Regions from separate parts of the Phyllobacterium sp. TAF24 genome, predicted to be linked through region 2. Evidence: predicted binding sites of a transcription regulator. Region 2 holds the regulator's gene; each other region holds the start of a gene.
The links. The regulator LexA, encoded in region 2, represses DNA repair genes until DNA is damaged. The targets are predictions, from matches to a motif close to TGTTCNNNNTGTGTTCNG.
Positions count from the first base shown of each region.

Region 1 (6,891 bases), on a different contig from region 2:
TCACAAGGGTAAAACCAGTCATCGAGGCGGGTGATCCGAGAGTTTTCTTGGTTGAAACAGGAAAGTTCCGGGGGAACGCACTGACTACACTACCAATACCAAGACACCCGCGTTCCCTTTGGATCGCCCGTCTTTCCCACCTCATCAATAGCCAGACGCGAAAGCGGGTGTGGTGATGGGGGAGTGTGTTCCGCAATTGAAATGTTGGTAGATGCAATCACCCCCCTCTGTCCTGTCGGACATCTCCCCCACAAGGGGGGAGATCACATTGACATCAACGCCTTTTCACAACCGGAACAGTTTCAGATTGTGCGAAGGCCGTATTGACAGCTGATCTCCCCCCTTGTGGGGGAGATGCCCGACAGGGCAGAGGGGGGTGAGCACCGCCGTTGCGTTGTGCATGGTTCGCCCTTCGACAGGCTCAGGATGAGGGGCTTAGGTGGGTTGCATGGCGCCTTATTCTGCAACGCTGGTAACTTGCATTGCACCAAGCATCCGCCCAATAACAGTAAAAACCTAAACTTCGCGGTTTTTCAGCGGGGCAAAACTGAAACGGTGCAGGCCAATCACCGGGCCATGGGTTTCCATGGCATTCCGATGAAACTCCGTGCCATAGCCCGCATGGGTTTCAAGCCCATAGAGCGGATAGCAGCGGCCCGCCTGTGCCATCATGCGGTCGCGGCTGACCTTGGCGAGGATCGAGGCGGCAGCGATGGATACGGAGCGCTGGTCGCCCTTGATCATGGCCGTGCCGGGGCAGGGAAGGCCACGGGGCACGTCGCGCCCGTCAATCAGCGCATGGCCGGGCAGAATCGACAGGCCGCAGGTGGCGCGGCGCATGGCCTCCAGCGCGGCTTTCAGAATATCGGTAGCGTCGATGGACGGCGCGGCGACACTGGCAATACCGGATGCAAGGGCGGTGTTCAGAATAATGTCGAACAGCTCTTCGCGCTTCCTGGCGCTCAGGCGCTTGGAATCATCAAGGCCATCAGGAATTCTTTTGGGGTCGAGAATGACTGCCGCTGCAACAACCGGTCCAGCCAGCGGACCCCGACCTGCCTCGTCAATGCCGACGACAAAGGGCGCACCATCGCGCAAAAGCCTGCGCTCCGTGGCAAAATCCGGTTTGCCAAGGTCGAGAGGAAGAAGCAGAGAATCAGAACGTGATCGAGCCATGTTGCGGCGAGACTCGCATTCGTTCTGATTCTCTGCAAGGCCCTGATGCTGATGGGGTAGGGCATCAGGGCTTCCGTCAGGGGGATGGGGGTCGCCTGACGGAGTTTTGGAACCGGGAAAAATTGCCCGATTGAATGCTTAAAACAGCGACAATTGTTCGCTTCCGGCTGTGGGCACGAACAGATCCGTGCGCAGGCGGCGCTTGGCCAGATTGAGACCGAGCCGCTTGGCAGCAATCTCAAACCGGCGCCCAATCTGCCAGGCATAGGGGCCTTCACCGCGCATGCGCTTGCCCCATTCCGCATCGTAGTCCTTGCCGCCGCGCATGGAGCGTATGAGCGACAGCACATGGCGGTAGCGATCCGGATAGTTGCGCAGGAGCCATTCCTTGAAGATCGGGCTGACTTCCAGCGGCAGGCGCAACAATACATATCCTGCTTCGCGTGCGCCGGTGGCATACACACTGTCGAGAATGCGCTCGATCTCATGATCATTCAGGCCAGGAATGATGGGCGCCACCAGTGAACCCGTGGGAACACCCGCATCGGAGAGCGCGCGCAGTGCCTGCAATCGCCGTGTCGGCGTCGATGCTCGCGGCTCCATGGTCCGTGCAAGCTTGCCGTCAAGCGATGTAACCGACAGAAAAACCTTTGCCAGTCCTTTTTCCGCCATGCGCGACAGAATATCGATATCCCGCATGATCAGGGCCGACTTTGTGACGATTCCAACCGGATGCTGATGTTCTTCCAGCACCTGTAGAATCTCGCGCATGATGCGCCATTTCTTTTCAATCGGCTGGTAGGGGTCCGTATTGGTGCCAATGGCAATGGTTTTGGCCGAATAGCCGGGCTTTGACAGTTCACGATCCAGCATCTTGGCCGCATCGGGCTTGGCAAATAGCTTTGATTCAAAATCGAGGCCGGGAGACATGCCCATATAGCTGTGGGTGGGCCTTGCAAAGCAATAGACGCAGCCATGCTCACACCCGCGATAGGGATTGATTGAGCGATCGAAACCCACGTCGGGAGAATCATTGCGCGTGATGATGGTGCGCGGCTTCTCGATCTGCACTTCTGTTTTGAACGGCGGCAAATCCTCAATGGTCTCCCAGCCATCATCAAAGACATGACGGCTTTCCGGTTCGAACCGCCCGGATGGATTCATGCCAGCGCCACGTCCGCGCCGCCGCTCATGATCGATCCGCAGTCCGGCTTCCTCGACCAGCACATTGGCATGTTCGGCCCGGCCTTGCCCGAAGGCGGCCTTATCGGCCTGCACCATGATGTTCATTGACATTCTCCTTGAGACCGGAGCGATTGTGAGTCGCTCACACCGTCGCAACATGAATGTATTCCTAGCAAATTATGAGAACAAAGCAAGAACAATCTACTAAAAAAGTAGGATAGAAATTTCAATAATAATACTATAACTGAAATGAATGATCTCAGTCCTGATTGAAACACGAAATGCCGATGAACCCTTGGCCAGAACCCTCGGCGGACTGGTGGGCGGAGCCGTTGAAGGCGTATTGAGCGACGTGATCGTGATTGATCAGGGATCGACGGATCAGACGCACCGGGTGGCCGATGCGGCTGGGTGTATTTTCCTGCAGGACCAGACATTGATCGACGGCCTGCGACGCGCGCGCAGCGACTGGATTCTGTTCATTGAGCCGGGCGCAAGGCTGATTGACGGCTGGATCGAGGCGGTCGCCACCCATGTGGAACGCATGCAGGGTCCGGCCTGTTTCACCCGCTCGCACGCACATCGGCGGCCATTCTTCGCCCGCGTTTTCTCGCCGGGTAATCCGCTGGCCGATGGTCTGCTGATTTCGAAACGTCAGGCTATGGCTTTGTCAGCACCGGGCAAGAGTGCAGTCGATCTGGCGCGCGGTCTCGCCATGAAGCGGCTGCGGGCGGAAATCATCCCCGGTGCGCTGAAATAGCTTATTGGGATCGTTCAAGCCGCAGCATGGATATCGTTGCTGAAAAGAGCAAACCAGTTAAAACCAGGCCCAGCGCTACCCAGCCCAGAAAAGCTTCCGGCTGTTTGCTGACCCATGCGATGCCGGCAAGACCGCCACCCAGGGAATCTCCCAACAGAAAAGCGCTTTGCAGCCAACCCATAACGGCCGCCGCGTGATCGCGATGGATAGCGCTCATCTCAATGTTTTTTTCACTCAGGTAGCGCGCATTGGATGTTATTCCAAACGCCATGAGCACGAATGCTAAAAGCGCGATGGAATGCGGCATATCCAGACACACGACCGTGACCGCGCACGCTGCGAATGAAATCAGATATGTCGCGAAAGCACCTCGTGTCTCGATCAGCCTGTTTACGACAGGCTGCGAAAGCACGACGGAGATACTGACGAGGCCAACCAGCATGATTGCAGTGCCAGATTGAAAGCCCAGCCGTGTGATCAGAACGGGGAGGTATGGCAGGATGAAACTCGACAAAAGCCCGGTGAAAAGCGCGTTCAAAACGAGGACATAGGCTATCGTGCGCTGGTTGGATGTCAGCGTTGTTTTTTCTTTCCGGTGTGATACGGGCCTCGTCGAAGGCAAGTGCCGCGCAACAAAAACCGCCCCGGCAAAAGGCAGCGCGGCTGCACAACACAACACGACAACAAGAACCTGCTGGCCGCCAAGCGCACCTATTGCACCGCCAATTGCCAGAATACCAACGCCCCGGACCAAGTGCCCTGACAGGGTGGTGTAGCTCAATATTCTCGCCCGTTCGCTTTCGCCGGACCAATCGAAAACCCACAAACGGATACACAAAAGCGCGAGAGATGCGCCAATTCCGGCTAACAGACCGGATAGGATCGCGGGCGCGGGAAAGGGAAAAGCACGCAGCAGGAGACCCAGCGTATAAAGACCGCAGCCCAAGAGCATGGAATGGCGCAGTCCCAATCGCGTGGCAGCCGGACCCAGAAGAAACGATGTGGTCCCGGCTATGGCCATCACGCTGTAGGAAAGACCAAACAAGGGCAGGGCATTGTTTTGTTCAAACCAGAGGGGATGAACCGTCTTGGACACCCACATCCCCAAGAAGAACAAAAGGCAGAGGACGAATACCGGTCGGCCATCTGGTTCAATTTTCCAGAGTTTCAGCATATTTATCCGTGAACCGGGCGCAATTTAGCCCTTGCGCCATACATTCGAGCACGCAGCAAATTCGGTAGCAAACCGCGAACATTCGCTGCCTGCCCAGTGTTAAAACGAGGCGTGCATTCGAAGAGCGACGCCCGTGAAAATAGAAAACGAGTAATTGGTGGAACAGCTTTTAGTAGGACTCGCTAAATTAAATTTATTTCGAAAAAGTGGTTGGGTCTGTTGTTCCAATTTCGCAAAAAACATGGGCATGTCAATAATAAATGTAACAACATAACATAAAGTGTAATGCGCGGCGCCTTGCAAGTTGCAGCAGCAAGCCAAGTCGCTGATAATTCCGATAGTGCGTTCGTCAGCTGCGTTTCAGATGCTCATCCAGTCGCGGCATGATCTCGACGAAATTGCAGGGCATGTGGCGGTAGTCGAGCTGAAATTGAAGAATATTGTCCCAGGCATCCTTGCAGGCGCCGGGTGAGCCGGGCAGCACGAATACGAAAGTGGCATTCACCACGCCGCCGGTTGCCCGCGATTGAATCGTCGATGTGCCTATTTTGTCGTAGGAGATGCGGTGGAACACTTCGGAAAAGCCGTCCATGCGCTTCTCGAAGATTGGTTCCAGTGCTTCGGGCGTTACATCCCGGCCGGTGAAACCGGTGCCACCCGTGGTGATGACCACATCCACCTCAGGGTTCTTCGACCATGCCAGCACTTTATCGCGTATCCTGTCGCGATCATCGGTGACGATGGCGCGGTCCGCAAGACGATGACCGGCGGCCGTGATGCGATCCACCAGCGTATTGCCGGATTTATCATCATCCAGTGTGCGGGTATCGGAAACGGTTAAAACGGCAATGCCGACAGGGACAAAGGGGCGTGTCTCGTCAATGCGGGTCAAGATCAGTTCCCTTCCGTGCTGGTGGCGACAACAAACCAATCGGGCTGGGTTTTGTGCAGCCGGGTTGCCGCCGCTTCAGCCATTTCATCATCGGCATAGATGGCAAAACAGGTGCCGCCCGAACCGGACATGCGCGCAAGCAGCGGGTTGGTTTCGATCAATGCCTGCATGCTGTCATTGATCGACGGAGCCAGCTTTTGCGTTGCTGCGAAAAGATGATTATCGGTTTGCGCGAGATAGGTGCAGACATCGCCCGGACCCATCCGTAAAGGCAGGGCGGGAAGGGGAGGATTGTCGCGGCGGCCAAGCGCAGAAAAAACCTGCGGTGTTGAAACCGTCACGCCATTATTGACGAGAACCATCGGGAGGCGCGGAAAGGCGGCGATCCGCTCGATATCTTCGCCAATGCCGCGCGCGATCAGCGCCTCACCATGCAGGCACATAGGGACATCAGCACCCAGCGGCAGGCCGAGCGCAGCCAATTCGATCAGGCTGGCCTCGATGCCCCAAAGAGTGGTCAGCGCGCGCAAGGCTGCGGCTGCGTCGCTGGAGCCGCCGCCGATGCCGGATGCGATGGGAAGATATTTTTCCAGATGAATGGCAACGGGCGTTGCCTTTTCAGGATAATGGCGGCGCAGTGCATCACGCGCCTTGAGCACAAGGTTGCTTTCATCGCCGGGAAGATCAGCACCGTAAGGGCCGGATATGGTGAAGGAATCCACCACTGCTTTTGTTACATCAAGCCTGTCGCCGAAGCGGGCGAAGACCACGAGGCTATCAAGCAGATGGTAGCCATCATCGCGTCTGCCGGTTACATGCAGTGCAAGATTGATCTTGGCCGGAGCGATCAGGCTGATTGTGTGGTCAAAACTGGCGAGCATCGCATCAATCTTTGCGCAGGCGATATTCACCGGTCTCGGGGTCCTGAACCAATGTTCCCTGCGCGCGGTTCTGCGCCTCTTTCTCAGCCTCGCGCACGCGTTGCGACACGCGCTGTGCTTCCTTCTTGAACGAACGATAGCCGTAATAGGCGGCGGCGCCGACAAGAGCAAAAAAGATCAATTGTGGCATCGTCTGTAACCCTCAACTACCGGTATCATTCCTCGCTCATATCAATAGCACGGAGTTTTGGCCTTGCCAAAAAATCCTGTGTCGATTTACAAACCAAAACGCGCCCACAGCGCCCGTTCTTCGGCGGCATCCACCAGCCCATTGGCCAAACCGGTGCCAATTCCGGCGATCTGCACGCTTGTCGAAGGAATTCGGCGGCCAAACAGGCCACGCGGTTGCGAGATCAGCTTTAGCTTGGTTTTGGGGCCATATTGCGACTGAAGGTAGGAGCGCATATCACCGAGACCATCGACCAGACCAAGCTCAACGCCGCGCACGCCGGTCCAGAACTGTCCGGTGAAAAGATCCGGACTGTCGCTCAGCTTGTCGCCGCGCCGGTCCTTGACGAGATTGATGAAGGTCTCGTGGATTTCCAGCTGCAACGCTTTGACATGGTCGATATCCGCCTTGTTCTCCGGCTTGAAGGGATCGAGCGTCGCCTTGTTCTTACCTGCGGTATAGACGCGCCGCTCCACGCCGATTTTCTTCATGAGTTCGGTGAAACCGAAACTTGCGGAGACCACGCCGATCGAGCCGACGATGGAAGAGGGATCGGCAATGATTTCGTCACCGGCAACAGCAATCATATAGCCG
Region 1 covers NZ_JBFRDN010000001.1:94,735-101,625, reverse strand. Annotated here, with positions in the region: gene AB4Y96_RS00485 (ribonuclease HII) at 517-1,176, opposite strand; gene AB4Y96_RS00480 (PA0069 family radical SAM protein) at 1,315-2,466, opposite strand; gene AB4Y96_RS00475 (glycosyltransferase) at 2,615-3,121, shown strand; gene AB4Y96_RS00470 (MFS transporter) at 3,123-4,295, opposite strand; gene moaB (molybdenum cofactor biosynthesis protein B) at 4,645-5,187, opposite strand; gene AB4Y96_RS00460 (4-(cytidine 5'-diphospho)-2-C-methyl-D-erythritol kinase) at 5,190-6,068, opposite strand; gene AB4Y96_RS00455 (hypothetical protein) at 6,073-6,258, opposite strand; gene AB4Y96_RS00450 (S49 family peptidase) at 6,345-6,891, opposite strand, start outside.
Region 1: AB4Y96_RS00480 (PA0069 family radical SAM protein) is a predicted target of LexA. The motif match lies at 2,543-2,560, and genes of this name have one in related genera.

Region 2 (6,891 bases):
ACGGGTAACAACGGGTGATGACATAAGTACTCCAGCGGAGGCTTTGGCTATTAGCCTAACATCCAATCGATTTGATCTGGCGTTGATGTAGCATAGGAGCGCTGCTGTGCAAGGGCATTGGCAGATTTGGAGGCAAATGCGGCGCCCTGTCACCAGTACACAAACGAGTGAACGGCACTTTTTTGATCGCCCAGCGGTCGATGAGCCCGATTTTGCGACTCAAATACCCCAAGACGAGCCTGATTTTCCCGAGCGGGGCAATCTTGTTGCAAAGATACGCCGCGCTGTGGCTGCCGGATGGCATTGGGTTCGGAAAATACCATCGCGCGTTCTTCTTGCATTCAGCCGGGAATATGATCGGGGCAATTTCTTTCTGTTTGTACCTGTCTTTGCCGGTGGCGGCGCTGTTCTCTATTTCAGCCTGCCAACAGAACCCAGACTGAGTGCCATTCTCTTTGGATTGACCGCATTGTCAGGGCTAAAACTTCTGGCTGTGAACCGGCGCTTGGTAAGTCTCTGCCTGACCATCGTGCTGTGCATCGTCGCCGGCATGCTGTGCGCCAAGTTTGAAACCATGCGCCTTGATACAACTATGCTTGGCTCAAGCATTACCACCCGTTTGACCGGCCGCATTGTGGCCATCAGTCGGCCCGAGCGTGGCGGCTGGCGGTTGACTATGGATGTCATTGCAACCGAACGCCCGCAGCTTCTCTACAGGCCCGAAAGGCTTGTTATATCAGCCCGTTCATTGCCAGCCGATGCCGGGCCGGGCACCAGCCTGCAAGGTCTGGTGCATCTGCGTCCGCAATCGGGGCCTGTACGGCCGGGCAATTATGATTTCGCATTCCATAATTATTACCATGGTGTCGGCGGTAACGGGTTCTTTCTGGGTAAGCCGGAAATTGTATCGCTTACGGAACCTGCCGGGATCGCCGACAAGATATTGCTGATGGTGGCGGGCATGCGCCAGCAACTCACCAACCATATTCAGCATCAGATCAAGGGCGAGCCGGGCGCAATTGCTGCATCGCAGATCACCGGACAGCGTGACGGCATCAGTGAGGCGACGAACAATGCCATGCGGCTCAGCGGCTTGTCGCATGTCCTGTCTATATCCGGGTTCCATATGGCGCTTGTTGCGGCCATCGTCATGGGGTCTTTGCGTGCCTCCTTGGCCTTCTTCCCGGAATTCGCCGCACGATATCCGATCAAGAAGTTTTCAGCCTTTGTCGCGCTGCTGGCCTGCGCATTTTATCTGCTACTCTCTGGTCTCGATGTCGCCGCCCAGCGCAGCTTCGTCATGCTGGCGGTGATACTTATTGCGATGATCGCGGACCGCGCCGCGCTTTCATTGCGCAATGTTGCCTTGGCGGCACTCGTTACAATCGCCATCGCACCACATGAAATCCTGGGACCAAGTTTTCAGATGTCTTATTCGGCCACCGCGGCGCTGATCGCATTCTATGGTTGGTGGTCACCCCGCAAAGCAACCCGGAACAATCGACGCAAACGCCGCAATGGTTTGCTTCTGCAATTGCCGGACAAGATCATCGATCATATCAATGGCATCGCCATGACGTCTTTGGTCGCCGGTTCAGCCAGTGCGATCTTTGCCGTCTATCATTTCAACAATACGGCACCACTGGGTTTGATCGGCAATGCGCTGGCCTTGCCTGTGGTATCCATCCTTGTCATGCCCTTTGCCGTTCTGGCGTTGCTGCTCATGCCTTTCGATATGGACTGGCTACCCTTCCGTGTCATGGAGCGCGGGATTGAACTCTTCACTGTTATTGCCAATCATGTCGCGGCTCTTTCGCCCAGCGGCCATCTCGGTCCAATGCCGCAAGTGAGCCTGCTGTTCCTGAGTGCGGGATTGATTGTCCTCCTGTTCCTGTCGTCATGGCTGCGCCTGTGCAGCCTGCCACTATTGGCCATCGGCGCGCTCGTCATGATGCGCAGCGTACCGCCGGATATTGTCATATCGGAGGATGGCAGACTGGTGGGACTGCGTAATGGCGAAACATTGATGATCAATCGGTCGCAAGGTGGCGCATTCATTCTGAACAACTGGCAGCAAGGTTATGGGCTTGCGCAGATCATCAAACCAGTCAAGGCCAATGCACAAGCTGCAAACGGCATGTTTGAATGCGCAGACAAGCTTTGTACGGCGCGCGAACCCGGCGGGCTCATCATCGCCTATACGGATAAACCGGCGCAAAAGAATGCAGCCTGCAGTGAAGGAAATATTGTCGTGCTGGCCTTTGCGGGGAGGGATGCGGCGTGCACAAATCCCGGCACATTGGTGGTCACATTGCACGATCTTGCTTTGAATGGCGCCGCGGAAATCCGCTTGGGCCCGGTCACACAGGGGCCGGTCACACAGGGGCATGGGGAAGCGATGAATGCTTCCAGGATCGAACAAACATTCGATCAAAGGTTGATCTCAGCCAGCCTGACCTATGCCATTGGACCGCCAGATCGGCCATGGAACACTTACCGTGTTCACTCACGAGCGGCACGCAACATGCCGGAACGTGTACATAAGCCAAAAACAAAAGCGAGCATCCCGAACAGCGGCGAACGGGATGCCGATCCGGATCAGTAACGCCTGATGAGTCCGACGAGTTTACCCTGTACCTGCACGCGATCCGGTCCAAAAATCCGGGTTTCATAGGCAGGATTCGCTGCTTCAAGGGCAATCGATGCTCCTTTGCGACGGAACCGCTTGAGCGTTGCCTCTTCATCATCGACAAGCGCCACGATGATTTCACCGGGGTTGGCCGTATCACCGCGCTTGATAACGACGGTATCGCCATCAAAAATACCCGCTTCGATCATCGAGTCGCCTTTAACTTCAAGCGCATAATGCTCGCCACTGCCGATCATATCCGGCGGAAGGCTCAGCATATGGGTCTGGTTCTGGATGGCGGAAATGGGCACACCGGCAGCAATCCGGCCCATGACAGGAATGCTGACATTGGCAGGCATATCCATGTCGTTGGAAGCACGCGGCTGCGGCTTTGGCGGCGCAACATTGCGCCCGAGACTGCCCTCGATGACGCTTGGCTCGAACTTTCTCTGGGCGTTGAGACCCGGAGCAATGGAGTCTGGCAGGCGCAGGACTTCCAGCGCGCGTGCCCTGTTGGCAAGCCGGCGAATGAAGCCGCGTTCTTCGAGCGCAGTGATCAGCCGGTGAATGCCGGATTTGGAAGCCAGATCCAGCGCATCCTTCATTTCGTCGAAGGATGGCGGGATACCCGTCTCCTTCAGACGCTCATGAATGAAGAGAAGAAGTTCATGTTGTTTACGCGTGAGCATCGGCGATCCTTTAGCAGGGAATCGGAAAAACAAAACCAGAACAAACACTATCTGTTCCAGCATTGTTCTACAAGTGCTTAATATTCCGTTGCATACGCTCGGCGTGATGGTCAACAATTTGCAATTAGCTTCATTCTGGCGCTGATGATCTGTTCAGCAGTTCGTTTCAGTGTCCGTGGGGCATAACGTTTGCCGTGAACAAACACCGCACTGAAAGCCTAGAATCAGCAAAGTTTATACCGCAGCATTTGGTATTGGCTGGATAGGTCGCCAAGTTATATATGATGGGTCTGCCAAATTGAACACATGTGGCGGACCTATGTGTCGGGGGACATTATGAAATCAAACCTTGCGGTGATCTGGCGACAGTCAGTTGGAAGCTTTATGCAATCCATACGCTCAGCTCTGATGATAGGGTTGGTGCTTGCCATATCATCCCCAGCAGTAGCAGGTGGATTAGCGGGTGCAAATAACGATATCGCTGCCGGGAATTACGACAAGGCTTTTTTCAAACTGCAACCGCTGGCTAAGAATGGCGATACTGACGCTCAGTTTACAATCGGTGTCTTGTATGAACGCGGATTAGGGACAGAACAGAATTTTGTATCGGCCGCTGAATGGTACAAAAAAGCCGCAGATGCTGGCGATGCCCGAGCTCAGTATAATCTTGCCTTGTTCTATAACAAAGGATCCGGTGTATCAGCCGATATTCATACAGCATTGGACCTGTTTCGAAAATCAGCTGAACAAGGACTTCCGGAAGCTCAATTTCAGCTGGGAATTATGTATCAAGAAGGTCGAGCCACGCTGCAAGACTTTGTACAGGCGGTCAAATGGTTTCAAAGAGCTGCGGATCGGGGAAATGCCTTCGCGCAACTTAATCTCGGCCTTTATTATTCACGAGGACTCGGCGTATCCCAAGACGAAGTCTATGCGGTGAAATGGTACCGGAAAGCCGCTGATCAAGGAGTGGCCCTGGCGGAGTTTAATCTGGGCCAGCAATATACGAGTGGCAAGGGTCTCCCAAAGGACGACGTGCAAGCTGTCGCATGGTTCGCGCGAGCTGCAGCACAAGGACTCTCTGTGGCACAAAATGAGCTTGGGCGAAGATATGAAAGCGGTACCGGAATAGCTAAGGACGATGAAAAAGCTGTGGAACTATACCGTAAGGCCGCCGAACAAGGATTGGCGATGTCCGAAGCCAACCTCGCACTACATTACTTTTCCGGCCAAGGTGTCACCAAAGACGATGTTTTAGCGCTCAGCTGGTTGAAAAAAGCCGCCGACCAAGGTCTCGCACAAGCTCAAGCCGAACTCGGACTCAGATATATCACTGGCGTCGATATCCCAAAAGATAATGAGCAAGCCGAAGTGTGGTTACGTAAAGCGTCTGATCAGGGATTGGCAATGGCTCAATACAACCTTGGTCTTATGTATTTTCAAGGCGACGGTTTAGCTAAGGATGAGGTCAAAGCCAAGGAACTATGGCAGAAAGCCTCTGCTCAAGATTATGTTGACGCTACACGAGCTTTGGCGGAGGCCGATGCCAAAAATTCTGCGCGAAAATGAAGGTTCGTTTCGTCGTGGAAGTGACAATTTCGGGAATGTTATCCATCAACTGCAGAACACCTATCGTCAGAATCGCTCAGAGCTCCGAACTTGTAACCATCATCGACTGGGTTAACGGCGCGGGGCGATGGGCGGTCCGCTGGATTGGCGCAGGACAAGCTCGACGGGCCATATCTCGTGGATGTTTTCCACCGGCTCGCCGTCCAGCACCCGTACCAGCAATTCGGCAATGCGCGAACCGGCCGAGCGGATCGAGGAGCGGGTTGTCGTCATGGCAGGGACCATGTTGCTGGCGTTGAGATAGGGAAAAACGTCATCATGGGCGATGACAGAGACTTCCTTGCCCAATTCATAACCCTTGGAGCGAATGGCGCGGAAGACGCCAAGCGCTGTCATCATGGAACCGGCAAGGATAGCTGTTGGATGCGGCGCGTAGGATAAAAGCCGCTGCGCCTCGTGGAAGCCCGTCTCATCAGAAAAGCGCTCATGCACGATAAAACGCGGATCAACGGGAAGGCCGCGTTCCACCAGCGCCTCGCGATACCCCATTTCGCGATGCTCGGAAAATGTATGTCCCTTGAGGCCGTCGATCATCGCGACATGACGGTGACCAAGATCAAGCAGATGCGATGTTGCCTGACGGAATGCACCGGCATTGTCGATATCGAGCCAGGCATGCGGCGCTGTTATGTTGGTGCGTCCATGCAGCACAAAAGGAAACTTCGCCTCGGTGAGCATGGCAACCCGTTCATCCATCAGGGTAGGGCCGGTTATGATAATGCCATCGACGCGCTTGCTGGAAATCAGTCGCCTGTAGGCTGCCAGTTCATCATTGTTGATGCTCGGGCTCATCAGCAAATCCATCTCATGCAGGGAAAGCTGCTCGGCCAGACCGGAGAAAAACTCGCTCGTGTGCGGGCCAAAGCGTTCGCTGCGGTCGCGCGGCATCAAAATGCCGATAGCACCGATGCGACCAATGGCGAGGCGGCGTGCATTGGCATTGGCACTGTAACCGAATTTGAGAGCGGCCTCACTGACGCGCTCACGCGTTGCCTTGTTAACCTCAGGATAGCCGTTCAGGGCGCGACTGACTGTTGTCTGCGAAAGTCCCAATTGGTCGGCCAGTTCCTTAAGTTTCATGGCAGCAATCCAGTATTCAATACGATCAGGCAAGGCAGCCAAACATTCCGGTGACCGGAACGCTATGTCCGCAGCGCAGATATGACTGCAAATAATAAACACAACCAGAGCAAAAATTCAAAGCGCTTTGAGTAATTTCTCGCAACATTGTGATCTACGGTTATCAGCCCCGAGTTTCGACAAGGCAAATACCAGCTTTTTATGATGTGAGCATCGCAATACAATACATTGTTATTCAATAATAATATTGGAAAATGATCAATCTGGGAATGTAAGGCTCCAAGGCAATAGCCAATTTGCGGCTTGACAGTTCAAAACAGCTTTGCCATTTTTCATTCAAAGCGCTTTGAATTTATGATTTGAAAGAGTTTACCAAAGCGCTTCAGGAGGAGTTTTACGAGGGGAAACTGGCGTCACCACGATGCAAGTGATCCGATTCCATCAGATTTTTGGGAGGAAATCATGAAAGCCAAATCATTTATTGCAACCCTTTTGACCACCACTTTGCTGGCTTCGGGTGCATTCGCTGCAAATCTTGCGATCGTCTCGGGTGATACAGGCAATGGACGCGAGTTTCTGCGCAGCCAGCTCGACCAGTTTGAAAAGGCAACGGGCAACAAGGTTTCAATTGTTGCCATGCCTGCCAATAGTTCCGATAATTTCGGCCAGTACCGCCTTTGGCTTGCTGCCGGAAATACCGATATTGACGTTTACCGCACCGACGTGATCTGGGCACCGCAATTGGCCGACCAGTTTCTCGATCTGAAGCCCGCAGCCAAAGACGTCATTGATCAGCATATTCCCTCGATCATCGAAAGCCAGACCGTGGATGGCAAGCTGGTAGCATTGCCGATGTTCACGGAT
Region 2 covers NZ_JBFRDN010000016.1:19,393-26,283, reverse strand. Annotated here, with positions in the region: gene gltX (glutamate--tRNA ligase) at 1-24, opposite strand, end outside; gene AB4Y96_RS14895 (ComEC/Rec2 family competence protein) at 137-2,605, shown strand; gene lexA (transcriptional repressor LexA) at 2,599-3,318, opposite strand; gene AB4Y96_RS14885 (tetratricopeptide repeat protein) at 3,655-4,887, shown strand; gene AB4Y96_RS14880 (substrate-binding domain-containing protein) at 4,999-6,027, opposite strand; gene AB4Y96_RS14875 (ABC transporter substrate-binding protein) at 6,490-6,891, shown strand, end outside.

Region 3 (6,891 bases), on a different contig from region 2:
CAGTGCATCTCCGATACGGCTATATTCGGGTGGTACGTTGCCCTGTGTCAGGGATTGCCCCTGCCCATCGCGCACCACAAACCAGAAATTCGGATTGGTGGTACGCTCGCGCGTGAGGATGGGCGTTTCCTGCACAAACAATCGGCCTTCGGCGCTGCGTCCAATAGAGTCGCGCAAGGCATTGATCGTCGTGTCTTCCGTGTCGATTGAGCCCAACATCCCGCTATACCAAAGCGCACACAGCACGAGCACGACGAACAATGTCAGCAACGTCGCCTGCAGGAGAACCAGCCGGCTGACAAGACGCCACTTCAAGGAGTGCGGTTTTGTACTGGTCATCAGGAGGGGCGCTTCAGCAGATAGCCTACGCCGCGAATGGCGTGGATTTCAACGCCCGCCCGGGACTCCGTCAGCTTGCGGCGCAGCCGGGATACATGCGTATCCAATGCATTGGACTGAATTTCATCATCGATACTGTAAACAGCATCTTCCAGCGATGATCGCAAAACCGTGCGCCCCATGCGCCGCAAAAGCGTTTCGAGGACGAGGAGTTCGCGGCGTGGCAGGTCAAGCCGGTTGCCGCTGATCCTGGCTTCGCGATTGATCAGATCAAAGGAAAGATTGCCGACATTCAGAAGTTCCGATGGCATATTCGGGGGCCGGCGCAGGACGGCGCGCAGCCGCGCCAGCAATTCCTCAACGGCAAAGGGTTTGGCGAGATAGTCATCAGCTCCCTTGTCGAGACCGGATATACGATCCGCCAGTTCGCCGCGCGCCGTCAGTACAATGATCGGTACGCCCTCACCTTTCGCGCGAAGCTGCGGCACAATTGTCAGCCCATCGCCGTCGGGCAACTGCCTGTCGAGCAGAATTGCCGCATAGATATTGACCGACACGGCCTCTTCGGCCTGGGCAAGTGTTCCGACATGATCGACGATCATGTCATAGTTCTTGAGGGCTTCCCCAAGGGCAGCGGCCATTTCGGGCTCGTCTTCCACCAGCAAAATACGCAATATTCAGGCCCAGTCATGCACGAGGTTACAAAGGTCGCGACACAATTATGTCATGCACATTGCACAAAGGTTGCGCTCCGCGATCAGCGGAATCCCCCCTTCATTTATTCATACAACATTCCGGGTCAACTGGCATAATTTGAAACTTAGGTATTGTCCTAAGTTTCAAATTGCATTACGTTTGCCTTCTCGTTGATTGAAACCAGCAGGAAGATCCCGTCCCGATGACTGCAAGAGCGGCCGCCACCCTGCCAGACCCGAATATTTTACCGATCGACGCGGTGTTTCGCGCATTGGCGGACCCCACACGCCGCCATGTGATCGAGCGGCTCAACCGAAGTCCCGCTTCGGTGAGCGAACTGGCATCGCCCTTCGATATGGCGCTGCCATCTTTTGTCGAACATTTGCGGGTGCTGGAAGGATGCGGCCTTGTGCTTTCGCGCAAGACCGGACGCGTGCGCACCTATCAGATCGCTCCCGCCCGGTTGAAACTGGCGGAAGACTGGCTAACGGAACAGCGGGCGCTATGGGAACGCAGGCTGGATCAATTGGATGACTATCTCTTGACCCTCAAGGAGGAGGAAAAACCATGACCCCATTGCTGAGACCTGATCCAAAACTCGACCTTGTGCTTGAACGCATTGTGGATGTGCCACGCGAACTCGTGTGGAAAGCGTGGACAAGGCCGGAGCATATCTCCAAATGGTTCACGCCCAAGCCATGGTATATTTCCGACTGCGAGATTGATCTGCGTCCGGGTGGTATTTTCCGCACCGTCATGAACTCACCCGAAGGCGAACAATCCATCATTCACGGCTGTTATCTGGATATTGTCCCGAATGAACGGCTCGTGTGGACCGACGCCCTGCTGCCCGGTTATCGTCCGTCAGCCGAACCGTTCCTGACGTCGATCCTTCTGCTGGAGCCACATGGAAATGGCGGCACCAAATACACCGCCATGGCAATTCACCGGGATGAGGCAACGCGGCAGAAGCACGAGGAAATGGGCTTTTACGATGGCTGGGGCACGGTGCTCGACCAGCTCGTGGAATATGTGAAGACGATTTAGAGCCTTTCTTGCTTAGATAGAACCTCCGTTTGGTCCGCCAGCTGGCGGGCCAAATCCGCCGAGAGCAGCCCCGCAAGCCTGAACTGCGCTTCACGCCAGACCGGAATAGCCGCTTCCAGACGCCGTGCGCCCGTCTCGGTGAGCCACACTGCCCGGCGTCGCAGGTCGGTTTCCACCATGGTGATTTCAATCAAACCCTCACGCTCAAGCCTGCGCAGATTGCGCGACAGGGTTGATTGTTCCAGCCCACTCCTCTGCGCCAATACGCCCAGCGTATCATCCGGCAGGCTGGCGATCTGTGCCATCAGACCAATCTGCGCCGAAGTCAGGCCAAGCCCGGCCATCTCATGATCGAGAAAATTGGTGATGCGGCGCGCGGCAAGACGGCTGTTCCACCCCGCACATGTTTCAACCAGCGCGCGGGCATCGGATCGCAATGTCTTTTTTGGTTGTTTCTCAAGGCTCATAGATATATGCATATACATTATATGTATCTACATGGAAATCGAAATTTGCCCTTTCGACAGACAGATTTGCGCTGCCAGATCAGCGTTGATTGATCGCGGAGCACAGCCAGCATGAGCGACTTACAACGGAATATCCTGCACAGCATAGGCAACACATCATTGCTGGCGCTGCGGAACATCGTCCCGGCAAACGGCTCGCGCATCCTGCTGAAACTTGAGAGTGAAAACCCGACCGGCAGCATGAAAGACCGCATGGCGCTTGCCATGATCGAGGCGGCGGAGGCGGACGGGCGTCTTGCAGCAAACGGCTGCGTGGTCGAATATACAGGCGGCAGCACCGGCGTATCCCTGTCCCTCGTCTGCGCGGTCAAGGGATATCCGTTGCACATCGTTACGTCAGATGCCTTTGCCCGCGAAAAGCTGGATCACATGAAAATCCTCGGTGCCAGATTGCAAATTCTGGCCAGCGAAAGCGGCCGCATGACGGAAAAGCTGACCCGTGACATGATCGAAGCGGCGCGGATTATTGCGCAAGCAATCCCCGGCAGCTTCTGGACAGACCAGATGAACAACCGGGATCAGCTGACCGCCTACCACGCCATGGCAGAGGAAATCTGCGCACAGGCCAACGGGCCGATTGACGGCTTTGTTCAAAGTGTCGGCACCGCCGCATCGCTGCGCGGCATTGGCGAGGCCTTGCGCCGCCACAATGACCAGACCAGAATTATTGCGGTGGAACCGGCAGAATCCCCCGTCCTGTCGGGCGGGAAAACCGGAGCCCATAAAATTGATGGGATTGGCGCGGGCTATATTGTTCCCCTTTGGCAGAGTGATATAGCCGACGGGATAGAGCAGGTATCAACGTCAGAGGCCGCTGACATGACGTTGCGACTGGCGCGTGAAGAGGGTCTTTTTGCCGGAACATCCACGGGAGCCAATGTCGTTGCTGCGCTGCGTCTGGCCGAGAACCTCTCGCCCGGCGCAACCATCATTACCATTATGTGCGATACGGGAATGAAATATCTGAGCAAACACTAGAAGCAGTGCCTCAATGCAAGGTCCACCGCTTTAGAATGTCATACTCAGAAAGCCCGCGTTTGCTATGGATCAGCGCAAACTCGCGGACAGTGAAGCGGATGGGCTCAATGGGCTGCTCAGCGATGAGCTTCGGGCTGTAGAGCAAGGTCAGATGCGGGGTGAATTCACCAAGTCTGCCGGGCAGACCATTGCGGATAAGGCAAGAGCCAAGCACCGTATAAAGCTGTGTGAGCCCATTTCCTTCGCCGATCAGCACCAGCGGTTGATTGCGCCGTCCCTTTGCCTCAAAACTTCTAAGAGACGGTAATGTCACCTCAAAGGGCGGCACAGATACCGCGTCCCCTGCCCGCTTGGCTGCAAAGACGATCGAGCTGGGCAGACGTTTAAAATCGCCCAAAGCACGCAGAGAGATGTGGTAACGTTCTGTCCCGATAAGACTGCTTCGCACCAGTTGGAAATCGTTGATAATGCCCGCCCGGCAGGCGTCGACAATATCGCCCACATCGACATTTGGCATGATGCCAAAGAACAACCGCTCCTGTAAATTGGGCCGCTTTGGTCTATTGGGCCAGTTGTCGCCCAAGTTCAATTCGCCTTGCATGTGACCTCCCGAAATGCCCTGGCATGTTCGCCGACATGCCCCGGCACACCCCTCGAACATGCCTCCTGCTTTTTCGAGCGGCCACACTAGAACAAATAGTGAACAATATACAAGGGATTTCCGAAAAAATCAGCGAGGCGCCGCTGCATCGCGCGTGCCTCTGCGCACCATCGCAACAATTGTTTCATAGAGTTCTTCCTGCGCCTCTACCGGTGTAATTTCACCTGTGGCCGCCGCATCTGACAAGGCTTCGGCGGCACCCAGCATCGCCCAAAGACCGGCGGTTGAAATTGTGCCTGATGCGGCGAATGGTACGAGGAGCACCCGGCACTTTTCGATAAAGACAGTTTCATATTCGCGCTTCATTTTTTCCAGTTCAGGCGAACCGGCCAGCGCTGCGATAATGCCCGGGATCTCGCGTCCCTGAACCAGCACACAGTCCACATAACACGATGCAATGACATCGGCTCTCTCTTTCAGGGTCGGCCCGCTGGTGGCAAGCGCGGCGTCCATAGTGGTGGCCTGCCGGGTATCGAATTCCCGATAGAGTACGGCGAGCAGCCCGGCCCGTGTGCCGAAATGGTCATAAACGACAGGTTTTGTGACATCAGACTGCTCGGCAAGCCGTCCGAGCGTCAGGGCTTCCGTCCCCTCCTCGCGGATGATCCGCCACGCAACATCCAGAAGCTGGCGCTGGCGCTCCTCCCTCGATAGCCGGCGACGCGGCTGCGGGCTGGAATCGTCTTCTCTTGCTTCGATGCTTGACATGATTATATACCAAAAGTAACTTACCTTTAGTAGCTTACTAAAAGTATATAGCGTAAGCCACCCATCTGTAATCCTCTACAGGAGTTTCGTCATGCATGCACTCATCGTTGTTGCGCACCCCGAGCCCACCTCACTCAGCCATAGTATTGCTGCGCAGGTTGCCGAAGGCCTGTCTCTGTCCAGTCACACCTTTGAAATCGCCGATCTCTCAGCAGAAGCTTTTGATCCCAGATATTCGGCAGCCGACCTTGCAGTGCATCGTACACAGGCAACGCCGCCTGCCGATATTGTCGCCGAACAGGCAAGGATCGACCGCGCCGATACGCTGGTGCTGGTATTCCCCGTTTATTGGTGGTCCATGCCGGGTCTGCTCAAAGGATGGATCGACCGCGTATTTTCCAATGGCTGGGCTTTTGATTTCAGCCCGGATACCGGTTCGGTAAAAAAGCTCCATCACCTCAAAGTCCATCTCATTGGCATTGGTGGGGCCGATGAGGAGATGTATAGGCGGCACAACTATCTGACTGCCATGAAGACGCAGATCGACCATGGAATATTCGATTATTGCGGCGCTCGCGTCGTGACGTCAGAAATCCTGTTTGATTCCGAGATCCGTGATACGGCGCCGTTTCTCGCAAAGGCAAAAGATATCGGGCGCGATCTCTTCAACGCAAGCGGGCAAGCTGAAGCAAACAAGGCGGCATAGCTTACGATCCGCCGCACCATCAAAGCGCGGCGATCAGCTTGCGGAGCAAAGTGTTGAGCGTCTGCTGTTCATCGGGTGTCAGCGCCGACAGTATCCGCTCCTCATTTGCTACATGACGGCCAATCGTCTCGTCGATCACGCGTTTACCGGCATCGGTGAGTGCAATCAGTTTGCCGCGACGGTCGCTGGGATCGGGGCGACGTTCGACAAATCCGGCACGCTCCAGCCGATCAAGACGATTGGTCATGCCGCCTGATGAGATCATCGCCGCTTCATAAAGCCGGGTCGGCGAGAGCAGATATGGCTCGCCGGAGCGCCGGAGGGTAGCCAGCACATCGAACTCGCCGGGCTGTAATCCCGCTTGCGCAAAAAGCGGATTCATATGATCGCGCAGCACGCGCTCGGACGCGTCAGACAGACGGCCAAAAACCTCCATGGGTAAAGCGGGCAAATCCGGGCGCTCGCGACCCCATTGTTCGACAGCCATATCGGCACGATCCATCGGGATTCCTCTTGGCATAAAGTATCTTGACATTAAGATACATTCTATCTACTAACTTAATCATGGGGAATAACACAATTGGAACCCCCGCAAAAGGAGGAAGTGATGAGCAAGATGATATTTGTGAACCTGCCCGTGCGCGATCTGGCCGCGGCAACGGCATTCTATGTTGCGCTGGGCGGTGAGGTAAACCCGCAATTCTCGGATGAACGCTCGACATCGGTGATGCTGTCGGACGTGATCGGGGTCATGCTATTGACCCATGAGCGTTACAGTGAATTCACCAAGCGCCCGATCGGCGATGCCCGTCGCGAGAGTCAGGCCCTGATCGCGCTTAGTGTCGAAACGCGCGATGCGGTGGATGCAACGCTGGCGAAAACGACGGCTGCTGGCGGCCGTGCCGACCCCAATCCGGCGCAGGACCATGGCTTCATGTTCAGCCGCAGCGTTGAAGACCCTGATGGAAACGTCTGGGAGGTCATGTGGATGGACATGTCCGCCTTTCCCCAGACGGCCTGATCAATCATTGGCATATAAAAGGGCGTCCAGATCTTTCCGGGCGCCCTTTTTCATTCAAGCCGGAGGCATTCTGTCGAATTTAGGCACGGCCGGGTCGAGATGATCCCAGGCAAATCCCGCTGCCGTCCAGGAAACCAGCTGCGGTTTATAGCGGCTTGGATCATCGAGGCTTGCGGGCGTGACGATAAACACGTCAGGCATATCAGGA
Region 3 covers NZ_JBFRDN010000001.1:115,215-122,105, forward strand. Annotated here, with positions in the region: gene AB4Y96_RS00555 (sensor histidine kinase) at 1-339, opposite strand, end outside; gene AB4Y96_RS00560 (response regulator) at 339-1,013, opposite strand; gene AB4Y96_RS00565 (ArsR/SmtB family transcription factor) at 1,238-1,606, shown strand; gene AB4Y96_RS00570 (SRPBCC family protein) at 1,603-2,082, shown strand; gene AB4Y96_RS00575 (MarR family winged helix-turn-helix transcriptional regulator) at 2,079-2,549, opposite strand; gene AB4Y96_RS00580 (PLP-dependent cysteine synthase family protein) at 2,661-3,587, shown strand; gene AB4Y96_RS00585 (2'-5' RNA ligase family protein) at 3,598-4,188, opposite strand; gene AB4Y96_RS00590 (TetR/AcrR family transcriptional regulator) at 4,318-4,956, opposite strand; gene AB4Y96_RS00595 (NAD(P)H-dependent oxidoreductase) at 5,048-5,662, shown strand; gene AB4Y96_RS00600 (MarR family winged helix-turn-helix transcriptional regulator) at 5,682-6,164, opposite strand; gene AB4Y96_RS00605 (VOC family protein) at 6,270-6,683, shown strand; gene AB4Y96_RS00610 (GFA family protein) at 6,738-6,891, opposite strand, start outside.
Region 3: AB4Y96_RS00585 (2'-5' RNA ligase family protein) is a predicted target of LexA. The motif match lies at 4,276-4,293, and genes of this name have one in related genera.